Methanococcus voltae: one gene and its partners. Each later gene encodes a partner of the first gene's protein in a complex. Links are inferred from orthologs where the notes say so. Each region holds a gene or a part of one and is shown in the gene's direction. Other genes may lie near its edges.

What was found.
Region 2: the proteins of rpl12p (region 1) and tuf are in contact, whole or in part, in a crystal structure (PDB 3WY9), measured with the Pyrococcus horikoshii proteins. The link is inferred for Methanococcus voltae from one-to-one orthologs. Residues at the interface, in WP_010886059.1 of Pyrococcus horikoshii: Glu96, Glu97, Leu100, Leu103, Ser104, Ala105, Leu106, Phe107, Gly108; in WP_010885563.1 of Pyrococcus horikoshii: Lys125, Glu126, Phe129, Arg132, Thr133, Lys165, Leu166, Thr169, Lys324, Gln326, Leu359, Ala360, Ile369, Glu372, Ile384, Ile422, Ser423, Gln425.
Region 3: the proteins of rpl12p (region 1) and J3E06_RS00750 are in contact, whole or in part, in a crystal structure (PDB 5H7L), measured with the Pyrococcus horikoshii proteins. The link is inferred for Methanococcus voltae from one-to-one orthologs. Residues at the interface, in WP_010886059.1 of Pyrococcus horikoshii: Leu100, Ala101, Gly102, Leu103, Ser104, Ala105, Leu106, Phe107, Gly108; in WP_048053510.1 of Pyrococcus horikoshii: Pro161, Met164, Met165, Phe168, Ser169, Ile172, Val195, Glu196, Phe202, Leu211, Ser212, Val213, Met216, Lys222, Phe223, Asn224.

The regions. Positions count from the first base shown.
Region 1 is NZ_JANUCR010000002.1:185,913-194,169, reverse strand. The notes cover bases 2,080-4,742. They hold rpl12p (50S ribosomal protein P1), read left to right. Parts: upstream 2,080-3,092; coding sequence 3,093-3,392; downstream 3,393-4,742. Other genes in these bases: hisH (imidazole glycerol phosphate synthase subunit HisH), read left to right, coding at 4,540-4,742; J3E06_RS03460 (TATA-box-binding protein), read left to right, coding at 3,734-4,279; J3E06_RS03470 (50S ribosomal protein L10), read left to right, coding at 2,080-2,855. In the rest of the region: J3E06_RS03485 (DUF4352 domain-containing protein), read left to right, coding at 1-172; J3E06_RS03480 (DUF5683 domain-containing protein), read left to right, coding at 449-973; J3E06_RS03475 (50S ribosomal protein L1), read left to right, coding at 1,190-1,831; more of J3E06_RS03470, read left to right, coding at 1,845-2,079; more of hisH, read left to right, coding at 4,743-5,181; J3E06_RS03450 (pyridoxal-phosphate-dependent aminotransferase family protein), read right to left, coding at 5,298-6,440; yjjX (inosine/xanthosine triphosphatase), read left to right, coding at 6,732-7,451; J3E06_RS03440 (4Fe-4S binding protein), read left to right, coding at 8,099-8,257. UniProt on the Methanocaldococcus jannaschii protein: Forms part of the ribosomal stalk, playing a central role in the interaction of the ribosome with GTP-bound translation factors.
Region 2 is NZ_JANUCR010000001.1:176,419-179,207, reverse strand. It holds tuf (translation elongation factor EF-1 subunit alpha), read left to right. Parts: upstream 1-646; coding sequence 647-1,933; downstream 1,934-2,789. Other genes in the region: rpsJ (30S ribosomal protein S10), read left to right, coding at 2,028-2,336; J3E06_RS00750 (elongation factor EF-2), read left to right, coding at 1-270. UniProt on the Methanocaldococcus jannaschii protein: GTP hydrolase that promotes the GTP-dependent binding of aminoacyl-tRNA to the A-site of ribosomes during protein biosynthesis.
Region 3 is NZ_JANUCR010000001.1:178,530-181,468, reverse strand. It holds J3E06_RS00750 (elongation factor EF-2), read left to right. Parts: upstream 1-347; coding sequence 348-2,531; downstream 2,532-2,939. Other genes in the region: tuf (translation elongation factor EF-1 subunit alpha), read left to right, coding at 2,908-2,939; J3E06_RS00755 (30S ribosomal protein S7), read left to right, coding at 1-138. UniProt on the Methanocaldococcus jannaschii protein: Catalyzes the GTP-dependent ribosomal translocation step during translation elongation.

The DNA.
Region 1 (8,257 bases):
CTTAGAAAACCATTTGGAAAGTGTAGATTTAAGAAACGGCGGTAAAACCAGCGGTTTATTAATATACGAAATTCCAAAAGGTTCCGACAGCTACGAACTCGAATACGACCCAATTTCGTGGGATAAATTGAATATTAAATACGAATATATCTCATGGGATGAAATTGAATAAGGCATTATTTAAATTAAATACTCCATATTTATTTTTTTCAATTTTTAATACATTTATAAGATTAAATATTTTAAATAAATATTTTTATTTTTTAGATTTAAACGTTAAAATAAATAGTAATATATTTATTGAATAAAGTAGTATAATTTAGGATATAAATAAATTAGATATATCTTTATAAATATTATAATAATAAAAAATATTAAATAACGCCACATACCTAAAAATTTAACTTATATTATTATGTGGTAGATTATATTGTTTTACGGTGAAATAATGGCAGAAATAAAGTATTGTCAACATTGTGGTTTCAAATTAGAAAACGACGAAGATGTGTGTCCTCAATGCAATAAATTTTGTTCTGACACACTCCAGGACTTAAAAAATTCATATAATGTTCCTTCAATAACTATTAACAATGAAAATAATAATGATACGAATGTTACAAGTGCGTCTGATTCCCAGAGTGAGAGTGAGAGCGATAGTGAATCAGAAGCCAAAAATACAAATATTAGTTCAAATATTAATAAAAATACTAATATGGGCTATCCTGCAGGTTTTAACAGATATATTAAAAGTCCAGCGCTTGCTGCAATATTATCCTTTTTTATACCGGGTTTAGGTCAAATATACAATGGTGAAATAATAAAAGGAATTATTATTATAGTATTATTCGTTATATCATTCTTTGCCATAGCCATATTAATTGGGTTTATTATGTTACCAATTGTTTGGTTATATGCAGTCTGTGAAGCTTATAACACCGCAAATAAAATTAATAGAGGTTATATTGTCCCATAACTCAAATAATTCCCTAAAAATACATAATAATACATTAAATTTTTATTTTTTAGATAACATATTTTTAATAATCTTAACATTTTTAATAATATCATTATTTTTTAAATTTTTAAAATATATATTTAAGGTAGTAATATTTATATAATAGTTAATCAATATTATGTTTGCTCCATGTTAAGACTGAAAAGTCATATGACAATTACAGGAGGCTACACAATGGATAGTGTAAACATATTAAACGCAGTGAAGGAGGCTCGAAATTCAGCAAAGCCGCGAAACTTCACACAGTCTGTTGACCTTATCATAAACCTCAAAGAGCTTGATTTGTCAAGACCTGAAAACAGGATGAAACAACAAATCGTACTCCCAAGTGGTTTAGGAAAAGAAATCAACATCGCTGTGATTGCTAAGGGAGATTTAGCAGCTCAAGCTGAAAGCATGGGCCTCACTGTAATTAGACAGGAAGAATTAGAAGAATTAGGAAAAAATAAAAAACAAGCTAAGAAATTAGCTAACGCAAACCAGTTCTTTATTGCACAAGCAGATATGATGCCTATTGTAGGTAAATCCTTGGGTGCCGTTTTAGGTCCAAGAGGTAAAATGCCTCAACCTGTTCCTGCTAATGCAAATCTTAAACCATTAGTTGAAAGATTTGGTAAAACTATTAGCATCAACACAAGAGATAAAGCATTTTTCCAGGTTTACGTAGGTAAAGAATCAATGAGTGATGAAGAACTTGCAGCAAACATCGAAACAGTATTAAATACTGTTGCTAGGAAGTATGAAAAAGGACTTTACCACGTTAAAAGTGCATTTACAAAACTTACCATGGGTGCTTCAGCACCGATAGAAAAGTAGAGGGGTTGAGATTATGAGCGAAGTAAAATCAGAACATAAGATTGCCTCTTGGAAAGTAGATGAAGTTAACGCATTGAAAGACTTACTTAAAAGTGGTAACGTAGTTGCAATTATTGACATGATGGAAGTTCCTTCAGTTCAACTTCAAGAAATTAGAGACAACATCAGAGACTTAATGACTTTGAGAATGTCAAGAAATACATTGATGAAAAGAGCGATTGAAGAAGTCGCTGAGGAAACAAATAATCCTTCATTTACAAAATTAGTAGATTGTTTGGAAAAAGGTGCTGCAATCATTGCAACCGAAATGAACCCATTCAAACTTTACAAGACTCTTAACGAGAGCAAAAGCCCTGCACCAATTAAAGCTGGCGCTACTGCACCTTGTGATATTGAAATTAAAGCTGGTTCAACAGGTATGCCACCTGGACCATTTTTAAGTGAATTGAAAGCTGTAGGTTTACCTGCTGCAATCGAGAAAGGTAAAATTGGAATCAAAGAAGATACAATTGTTGCTAAAGAAGGAGATGTAGTATCCGCTAAATTAGCTGTGGTATTATCAAAATTAGATATTAAACCTATGGAAGTAGGTTTAAACGTATTGGGCGTTTATGAAGATGGAATCATTTACGACTCCAGTGTGTTAAAAATTGATGAGGATGAATTCCTCGCTAAATTACAAAATGCTTACACAGGTGCATTTAACTTATCAGTTAATGCAGCAATTCCTACTGCAGAAACAATTGAAACAATCGTTCAAAAAGCATTCTCCAATGCTAAGGCTGTATCAGTTGAAAGTGCATTCTTAACATCAGAAACCTCAGACGCTATTATAGGAAAAGCTAACGCTCAAATGTTAGCAGTTGCTAAATTAGCTGGTGATGATGCTTTAGATGAGGAATTACAATCAATGGTAAGTGGTTCAGAAGCAGTATCTGAAGCTCCAGCAGCTGAAGAAGCTCCTGCGGAAGAAGAGAAAAAAGAAGAAGCTCCTGCATCAGTAGGTATGGGTTTATTATTCTAAATCCTTAGCTTTTATTTAACTTACTTAATTTAATTAAGTAAATAAATTAATGTATTAAAATTGTACTAAGCATATAATTTAATATAATTAATTATAGAATTTAATAAAGGAAACAATAACGATTTAAAAAATCTAAGTATGTATTGAAAAATTATATATACTTTAATAGATTATCTGAAAACTAATAATTATAAAAACACAAAAAGAAGTAAATTATTAGTATTTGAGGTGTACTTTATGGAATACATATACGCAGCTTTATTATTAAACTCAGCAGATAAAGAAATTACAGAAGATGCAGTTAAAGCAGTTTTAACCGCAGCTGGTATCGAAGCAGACGATGCAAGAGTTAAAGCATTAGTTGCTGCTTTAGAAGGAGTAGACATTGCAGAAGCTATCGCAAAAGCAGCAGCAGCTCCAGTAGCAGTTGCAGCAGCAGCTCCAGCAGCTGAAGCTCCAGCAGAAGAGAAAAAAGAAGAGAAAAAAGAAGACACCGGTGCTGCAGCAGCAGCTGGTTTAGGTGCTTTATTCGGATAATTAAATTATATCCGAATATTTTTATTTCTTTTAACAATATATATTATTAAAATTTAATTAGAAATTATTTAATCAACGCTTTTTTACAAGTTATATTTTGACAAATTAATTAGAAATGATACTAATCATAAGAATTATTTTTTATAACCCATATAATTGATATATCTAAATATATTTAGGTATTATTATCCTTATCAATATTGGTACTATTATTTTTATCATTAATTTTTAAATTGTTAGAATTTTGAAACATTTAATTATAACATTTTTATAAAAGTATATAAATACATTTATATACTATATAAATAAAACTTATATTATACGTAATATAGGTGAGAGATATGGAGCCTGAAATAAAGATTGTTAACGTGGTAGTTTCTACACAAATAGGAACAGATATAGACTTAGAATATGCTGCAGATGTTTTAGACAACGCAGAATATGAACCAGAGCAGTTTCCTGGTTTAGTGTGTAGATTAAGCGACCCTAAAGTTGCATTGTTGATATTTAGAAGTGGTAAATTAAACTGTACTGGTGCTAAAAGTAAATCAGACGCTGAAATAGCAATTAAAAAGATAATTGCAGAACTTAAAGAAGCTGGTATGGAAATAATTGATAATCCTGAAGTTAGCATTCAAAATATGGTTGCCACAACCGAATTAGGTATGGAACCTAACTTAGACGATATTTCCACATTGGAATGTACAGAATATGAACCAGAGCAGTTCCCTGGTTTAGTTTACATATTAAGCGACCCTAAAGTTGTAGTGTTAATATTTGGTAGCGGTAAGGTTGTAATAACCGGTTTAAAGAAAATTGATGATGCTTACACAGCATTTAATAAAATATTAACAACGTTAAAAGAACTTGAAGAAGAATTTTATTAACTTATTTAACATAATTTTTTATTAATTTTTTATTTTATTGTTATGTATTGTTATAATCCATTGAGATATACTCTTTTAGTCATATATAATTTTTACAAAAATATACATAGTTCTTGATATTTTAATTTGGCAAATTAATATTAAAATATGTATATATAGTATAATTACGTATTTTTATGTAAATTAGAATATATGTCATTTTATTGGAATTACCATTAAATTAAACATTATCAAACATTATACATAGAGCGTGTGAAATTATGATTGCAATTATTGATTACAATGCCGGAAACTTAAGAAGTATCGAAAAAGCGTTTTCAATTTACGAAAAAGACGTTAAACTTACAAATAACCCCGAAGTAATTTTATCAGCGGATAAACTTGTTTTACCGGGCGTTGGAAACTTTGGAGACTCCGTAAAAAATATAGAAGCCGTAAAATTTGATGAAAAAGTCTGCGATAAATTAAACACGGATTGTACAAATTTAAAAGAATTAATTGTCCAAAATATTGGTAAAGTACCATTTTTAGGTGTTTGCGTGGGTATGCAATTACTTTTTGAAAAAAGTGAGGAAAGTAAAGGCGAAGGTTTAGGTGTATTCAACGGAGAAGTTGTTAAATTTGTAAATGCTCCTAAAATACCACATATGGGTTGGAATAACGTTAAACAGGTTTTGGATATACCATTATTTGAAGGGATAAAAGATAATGATTACTTCTATTTTGTCCACTCCTATTATGTAAAAACTTTTGATGAAAAAATAATCGCAGGAACTTGCGATTATGGTACAGAATTTACCTGTGCCGTTAATAAAGACGATATTTATGCTACACAGTTCCACCCTGAAAAAAGTGGTAAATCTGGTTTAAAAATGATTGAAAACTTTGTGGAATTAATTTAAGGATTAAAAAAGGATTAAAAATAAATAATTAAAATAAATAATTAAAATAACTAAATTTAATTAATTTAATTAAATATTATTTTTTATATTATATTTTATTACAGCATATTTAAAAATTATAATAAGTAATCCTTAGCTACATCAACGCCACAACCTGCGTCATATCCAAGTTTTTTAAGACCTGCTTCTATTAATGCTAAAGTACCTAATATATGGTGCTCTTTTACGCTACCCATATGCCCTACTCTGAAGATTTTACCTTTTAAGTGAGCTTGACCTCCTGCAACTAAAACATCGTAATCGTTGTTTAAAGTTCCTCTGAAATCTTTATCACTTATTCCTTCAGGGTATAAAGCAGATGTAACTGTTACTGACCTTGCTCTTTCTTTTGCGAACAATTCAATACCCATTGCTTCTAAACCTGCTCTTGTAGCTTCTGCAAATTTATCGTGTCTTTTGAATCTGGTTTCTAAACCTTCATCGAGTACGATTTCTAATGCCTTGTTCATTGCATAGGTCATTGATACAGATGGAGTGTAAGGTGTTTCTTTACTACTTTCCCATTTTTTCTGGTAAGCTTTAATGTCTAAATAGAATGATTTAGTTTCCGTTTTGTTTATAACTTCCCAAGCTTTATCATTTACTGAAATAGCCGCCATTCCTGGGGGTGCAGCGATACATTTTTGGGAACCAGTCACACAAATGTCAATGTTAAATTTATCAACGTCCACATAGTCGCCACCTAATGATGAAACTGTATCTACGATGTAAATTGCATCGTGGTCTTTTACAACTTTACCGATTTCTTCAATAGGGTTCTTTACACCGGTTGATGTCTCGTTGTGAACGATTGTAACTACTTTTGTATCAGGGTTTTCTTCGAGTGTTTCTTTAACTTTCTCAACGTCTGCCATATCGCCCCATTCATTGTCGAGCAACATTGTGTTTGCTTTGTAGGTATTTGCAATTTTGTAAAACCTGTCTCCAAAGTTTCCATTTACTATATTTAGTACTTTATCCCCTTTGTCCACGGTGTTTGAAATTGCCATATCCATTGCTGCAGTTCCTGAACCTGTTATTAAGTGTGCATCGTATTTTGTTTGGAAAACTTTTTTCATTTTGTCCACTGTGTCTTCCAAAAGTGCACCATAATCTGCGGTTCTGTGCCCAATGATGGGTAAAGCCATTGTGTTTAAAACTTCATTTGGAACCATTGTAGGTCCAGGTATCATTAATAACTTTTCGGTATTCAATTTCATCAAATCCCTCGAGGATATTGTTGTTTTATTGTTGTTTTATGATTTTATGTTAATATCATATGTTAAGATATATTTATTATATGTATTTTTACATTGTTTAATAGTATAAATAGTTAATTTATTTATTAATTTATTTAATACTATATTAAGGATTCTTTTAATTAAATATGTATGTGGCAATAAAATTATGATATATTCATATCGATATCCTTTTTAATTAATATTATATAATGATAAGTATCGTAAATCAAATTATCGAATAAATTATAAAATAAAATAGGGGAATACTGTATGAGTAGTAAAAAAATTGAAAATAATAAAAATGAAAATAATAAAAATAATTTTAAAAGTCCATTTGAAAATAAAATTTGCGAAATATGTGGAAAACCTGCAAAAACCTATCGATTTGGAACCATCCTATGCGAAAGTGAAGAATGTCTTAGTAAAGCTATGAATCAACGTGGCGGTCCTGCCGGACATAAGTTAAGAGTCGCTTCTATTGGAACACTTAATCCCGTTAAAATTAGTGCAGCTCAGGAAGCTTTAGAGCGTGCGGTAGGTAGTGTTTTAATAAATTCAATAGATGCAGATAGTAAAGTATCTGACCAACCCATTGGATTTGATGAAACATTTCAAGGTGCATACAATAGGGCAAAAGAAGCTTATGATAAAGCTTCTTCGATGTATGGTATTGGTTTAGAAGCAGGTATTGTAAAAATTGGAGAGAAACGGTTAGACATTCATATTTGTGTGATATACGATAGCTTCAGGCATACGGTTGGAACGTCTTCAGGCTTTCAAATACCTTTGGAAATACTTTCAGGAATTGAGCAAGGCGTTGAATGTGGTGAAATCGCTGGAAAATTATATGGAAATCCTGAAATAGGCAAAAATGTGGGGTTAATAGGGCAATTAACTGATGAAAATATTGTTAGAAAAGATTTATGCAAGCAAGCAATTACTATGGCGTTAATTCCCCGATTAGCTCAAAATATGACTACTAAATTCTAAAATATAGGTATATAATTATAATTATAATTATAACTTATAATCTATTTTTAAATATTGAAATTAAAATTATTATTTTATTTTATTCTTATTTTATTTTTACTTCGTTATTTTAAATATTGCTTAGATTAAATAAACTATTTTGGATATTTAACTTAATTAAATAAGGTGATAACTTTAAATTATAACAGTTTATAAAATAAATCATCAAATAAAATAGAAAAGCATAAAAACATAGGTTGGATAAATAGTTAAAAGTATTTAAAGAACATTGCAAGTACATAAATTAATAATACCTAAATTAAAAATAAAACATTATATAGCATCGTAAATAATAGATTATTATTTAACAATTTTATATTTAAGCAAAATAGTATCACTTATAGTTATTATAATTATTTTGCATAATGCAATTATTCAAATCTTCAAATTTTATTAAATTATAGTTAAATGGCGCATTTAATATAATATCACATTAGTTCAAAAAAAAATTGAAATTTGAAATAATGGCAATAAATAGGAAGATATAGTAAAATACATTACTCTATAATAAAAATAAACTAAAATCATATGAATAAGCTTAAATATCGATAATAATCTAATTTAATATATAATGTGTTATTTTTGTTTTCACATTGGGAGAGGATATTGTGAAAGTAAATACTTTAAAATGTGGCTACTGTGGGGCATGCGTTGGCATATGTCCGAGGAATGCAATTGAACTTATCGAGAATAAAATTGAAATAGATACAGAAAAATGTAAAGGCTGTAAACTTTGTAAAGAAATATGTCCAGTAAATGCTTTGGAG
Region 2 (2,789 bases), on another replicon or contig:
ACCCCTCAAGATTACATGGGCGACGGTATGAAAGAAATCAACAACAGAAGAGGCCAAATCGTTGATATGGAGCAAGAAGGCGACATGTCAATTATTAAAGGTAGCGTTCCTGTTGCTGAAATGTTCGGTTTCGCTGGTGCAATCAGAGGAGCTACACAAGGTAGATGTTTATGGTCTGTTGAATTCTCAGGATTCGAAAAAGTACCTACTGAATTGCAACCTAAGATTGTTCAACAAATTAGGTCAAGAAAAGGTTTAAAAACAGAATAATTTAATTGATTTATTTCGATTAACTTATTTAAATTATTAAATTAAATATAAAATAGAATAACTACATATGAATTACATATAATGAAATTATAATAAATTGTAAAAACTTACAGTAAACTTATAATATCAATAATTCATATTTAGTTATTAATTTTGTATATTGGTGTAAATGTATAAAAATTATATTTATGGGTTAAAAATCTTACACGATTAATCATGATTAATTTTGAAAAATCCAAAAGATTTTAACAATATACCATAAAATATATATACTCATTTTTACTATCATATTACAAATTATACTTATTTAGAAATCTCTTAATAAGATAAATTCTACTTACAAAAATCAAAAACATATATAAATACAGGTGACAATATGGCAAAAGAAAAACCAATATTGAACGTTGCATTTATCGGACACGTTGACGCTGGTAAATCAACTACAGTAGGAAGATTATTATTAGACGGTGGAGCTATCGACCCTCAGGTAATTACAAGATTAAGAAGAGAAGCTGAAGAAAAAGGTAAAGCTGGATTCGAATTTGCTTACGTTATGGACGGTTTAAAAGAAGAAAGAGAGAGAGGTGTTACAATTGACATCGCTCACAAAAAATTCCCTACCGACAAATACGAAGTAACAATCGTAGACTGCCCAGGCCACAGAGACTTCATTAAAAACATGATTACCGGTGCTTCACAAGCTGACGCAGCTGTTTTAGTTGTTAACGTAGATGACCACAACAACGGTATTCAGCCACAAACAAGAGAACACATTTTCTTAATCAGAACATTAGGTGTAAACCAATTAGCTGTTGCAATTAACAAAATGGACACAGTTAACTTCAGTGAAGATGACTACAATGCAATGAAGAAAATGTTAAGCGAAGAGTTATTAAAAATGTTAGGATACAACCCTGACACAGTACCTTTCATCCCTGTAGCTTCATTACACGGTGATAACGTATTCAAAAAATCAGAAAACACAAAATGGTACAAGGGTCCTACAATTGCTCAAGTTATTGACTCATTCCAACCTCCTCAAAAACCAACAAACTTACCATTGAGATTACCTATCCAAGATGTTTACTCAATCACTGGTGTAGGTACAGTTCCAGTTGGTAGAGTTGAAACAGGTATCATCAGACCAGGAGACAAAGTTGTATTTGAACCTTCAGGCTCAGTAGGAGAAGTTAAAACAGTGGAAATGCACCACGAACAATTACCTTCAGCTGAACCAGGAGACAACATTGGTTTCAACGTAAGAGGTGTAGGTAAAAAAGACATCAAGAGAGGAGACGTTTTAGGTCCAGTTGACAACGCACCATCAGTTGCAGCTGACTTCGATGCTCAAATTGTTGTTTTACAACACCCTTCAGTTATCACAGCAGGATACACACCAGTATTCCACGCACACACATCACAGATTGCTTGTACATTTGCAGAGTTAAGCAAAAAGTTAAACCCTGCAACTGGTGAAGTTTTAGAAGAAAACCCAGACTTCTTAAAAGCTGGTGATGCTGCAATCGTTAAATTAATACCAACAAAACCAATGGTTATTGAAAGCGTTAAAGAAATTCCACAACTCGGTAGATTCGCTATCAGAGATATGGGTATGACTGTAGCAGCTGGTATGGCTATTAGAGTTACAGCTAAAAACAAATAATTAGATTTACTCTAATTATTTAACTCTTTAATTTTTAAATTATACTTATTATTATTTTAATAAATTCATTACATATCATAAATGAGGCAAAATTATGCAAAAAGCAAGAATAAAATTATCAAGTACAAAACACACAGAATTAGACGGCGTATGTGACCAAATCAAAGCTATTGCTGAAAAAACAGGTGTTGATTTAGCAGGTCCAATTCCATTACCTACAAAAACATTAAAAGTTACAACAAGAAAGTCAACCGACGGTGAAGGTTCATCATCATTCGACAGATGGACAATGAAAATCCACAAAAGAGTTATTGACTTAGAAGCTGACGAAAGAACAATGAAACACATTATGAAAGTAAGAATTCCTGAAACAGTTCAAATCGAAATCGAATTAAGAAACTAATTTCGTATGAGAATTGAATTTGAAGGCTTTTTTTAAAATATTCAATAATTCATAAGCCATGAAAATATTGTTTTCCCCACGGGGATTTCAATAACCTTTTTCTTTTTAAATTTATTTTATTTTATGCGTATTTTTATGATATATTGTTTTATGGTAATACATTATACTGTGTTATTTAACCAATCTTTATATACTATGAAATTAATCATTTATTATACTGCAATTCACAGTAATTGTAGTGTATGTTGTGACCGTATTTCATAGTAAATACGGTGTATTATCTTTAAATAATAATAATAATAATAAAAAATTAATAATAATAATAATAATAAAAAATTAATAATAATAATAATAATAATAATAATAAAATAAAGAATAAATAGTAAACTTGCTTTTTTGAAATTTAATTATTAATTTAACTTCAATTTAAAAAATAGATATTTAAAAAATAAA
Region 3 (2,939 bases), on another replicon or contig:
TCAGCAAGAAAAAGCAAAAAATCAATTGCAAACTGTTTAGCTGAAGAAATAATCTCAGCTTCAAAAGCAGATATGCAAAAAAGCTTCGCTGTAAAGAAAAAAGAAGAAAAAGAAAGAGTTGCTCAATCAGCAAGATAATTGAAAAGTTATATCTTTTTAATTTCTTTAATTTCTTTAAGTTATTTATTTATATATTTTTAATTAATCAATGGAATAATCATAAATAAGTATTTTATCTTATGGTTATCGTATTTTTTTAAATTATTGATATAATTTATCACATAAATTTAATAAATTCTTCAAAAATCAATTAATCAATTAAATCACTTATTTGATTCGGTGAAATAATGGGAAGAAGAGCAAAAATGGTAGAAAAGGTTACCAGTTTAATGGAAACCCACGATAAAATCAGAAACATCGGTATCTGTGCACACATCGACCACGGTAAAACAACCTTATCAGACAACCTCTTAGCAGGTGCTGGTATGATATCAAAAGAATTAGCAGGAGACCAACTTGCTTTAGATTTTGATGAAGAAGAAGCAGCAAGAGGTATTACAATCTACGCTGCAAACGTGTCAATGGTTCACCAATCAGAAACCGGAGAACACTTAATTAACTTAATCGATACCCCAGGTCACGTTGACTTTGGTGGTGACGTTACAAGAGCAATGAGAGCTATCGATGGTGCTATCGTTGTATGCTGTGCAGTAGAAGGTGTAATGCCACAAACTGAAACAGTTTTAAGACAAGCTTTAAAAGAAAAAGTTAAACCTGTTTTATTCATAAACAAAGTTGACAGATTAATCAACGAGTTAAAATTAACTCCTGAAGAATTACAAGCAAGATTTATGAGAATTATTGCAGAAGTTAACGTTTTAATCGAAAAAATGGCTCCAGAAGAGTTCAAAAAAGAATGGTTATGTGACGTTATGGGTGGTAAGGTAGCATTCGGTTCAGCTTACAACAACTGGGCTATTTCAGTACCTTACATGCAAAAATCAGGTATTTCATTCAAAGACATCATTGATTTCTGTAATGATGAAAAACAGAAAGAATTAGCTGATAAAGCACCTTTACACGAAGTATGTTTGGATATGGTTATCAAACACTTACCAAACCCAGTTCAAGCTCAAAAGTACAGAATTCCAAATATTTGGAAAGGAGACATTGAGTCAGAAGTTGGTAAGTCAATGATGGTTTGTGACCCTAACGGTCCTTTAGCAGGTGTTATCACAAAAATTATCGTTGATAAACACGCAGGAGCTATCTCAGCATGCAGATTGTTCTCAGGAAGAATGAAACAAGGTGACGAATTGTTTTTAGTTGGTGCAGAACAAAAAGCAAGAGCTCAACAAGTTTCAGTTTTCATGGGTGCAGAAAGAGTTCAAGTACCAAGCATTTCAGCAGGTAACATCTGTGCTATCACAGGTTTAAAAGAAGCAACCGCAGGGGAAACTGTTTCAGCATTCTCAAACAAAATGGAACAAGCTTTCGAAGGTTTATCACACGTAAGTGAACCTGTTATTACAGTTGCTATCGAAGCTAAAAACACAAAAGACTTGCCAAAATTAATCGAAGTATTAAGACAAATCGCAAGAGAAGATAACACAGTTAGAGTGGAAATCAACGAGGAAACCGGTGAACACTTAATCAGCGGTATGGGTGAACTCCACATCGAAGTTATCACAAATACAAAAATCGGCAGAGATACAGGTATCGAAGTTGATGTTGGTGAGCCAATCGTTGTTTACAGAGAAACAATCAACGGTACAAGCCCTGAAATTGAAGGAAAATCACCAAACAAACACAACAAGTTGTACTTCATCGTAGAACCTTTAGAAGACAGTGTATACCAAGCATATGTTAAAGGCGACTTAAAAGATGAAGATTTCAAGAGAAAAATCTCCTCAGAAGCAGAAGGTAGGTTTGTAGAAGCAGGATTGCCAAAAGACGAAGCTAAAAAAGTTATGTCTATCATAGGCGGTAACTTAATCACAAACTTAACAAGAGGTATCGTACAGTTAGACGAAGCAAGAGAGTTAATCATCGAAGGTTTCAAAGAAGCTGTAAGAAACGGTCCTTTAGCTGCTGAAAAAGTTCAAGGTGTAAAAGTTAAATTAATGGATGCAACTTTCCACGAAGATGCAATCCACAGAGGTCCAGCACAAATTATCCCTGCGGTAAGATTTGGTGTTAGAGACGCTATTACACAAGCTAAACCAGTATTATTAGAACCTATGCAAAAAGTATACATCAACACCCCTCAAGATTACATGGGCGACGGTATGAAAGAAATCAACAACAGAAGAGGCCAAATCGTTGATATGGAGCAAGAAGGCGACATGTCAATTATTAAAGGTAGCGTTCCTGTTGCTGAAATGTTCGGTTTCGCTGGTGCAATCAGAGGAGCTACACAAGGTAGATGTTTATGGTCTGTTGAATTCTCAGGATTCGAAAAAGTACCTACTGAATTGCAACCTAAGATTGTTCAACAAATTAGGTCAAGAAAAGGTTTAAAAACAGAATAATTTAATTGATTTATTTCGATTAACTTATTTAAATTATTAAATTAAATATAAAATAGAATAACTACATATGAATTACATATAATGAAATTATAATAAATTGTAAAAACTTACAGTAAACTTATAATATCAATAATTCATATTTAGTTATTAATTTTGTATATTGGTGTAAATGTATAAAAATTATATTTATGGGTTAAAAATCTTACACGATTAATCATGATTAATTTTGAAAAATCCAAAAGATTTTAACAATATACCATAAAATATATATACTCATTTTTACTATCATATTACAAATTATACTTATTTAGAAATCTCTTAATAAGATAAATTCTACTTACAAAAATCAAAAACATATATAAATACAGGTGACAATATGGCAAAAGAAAAACCAATATTGAACGTTGC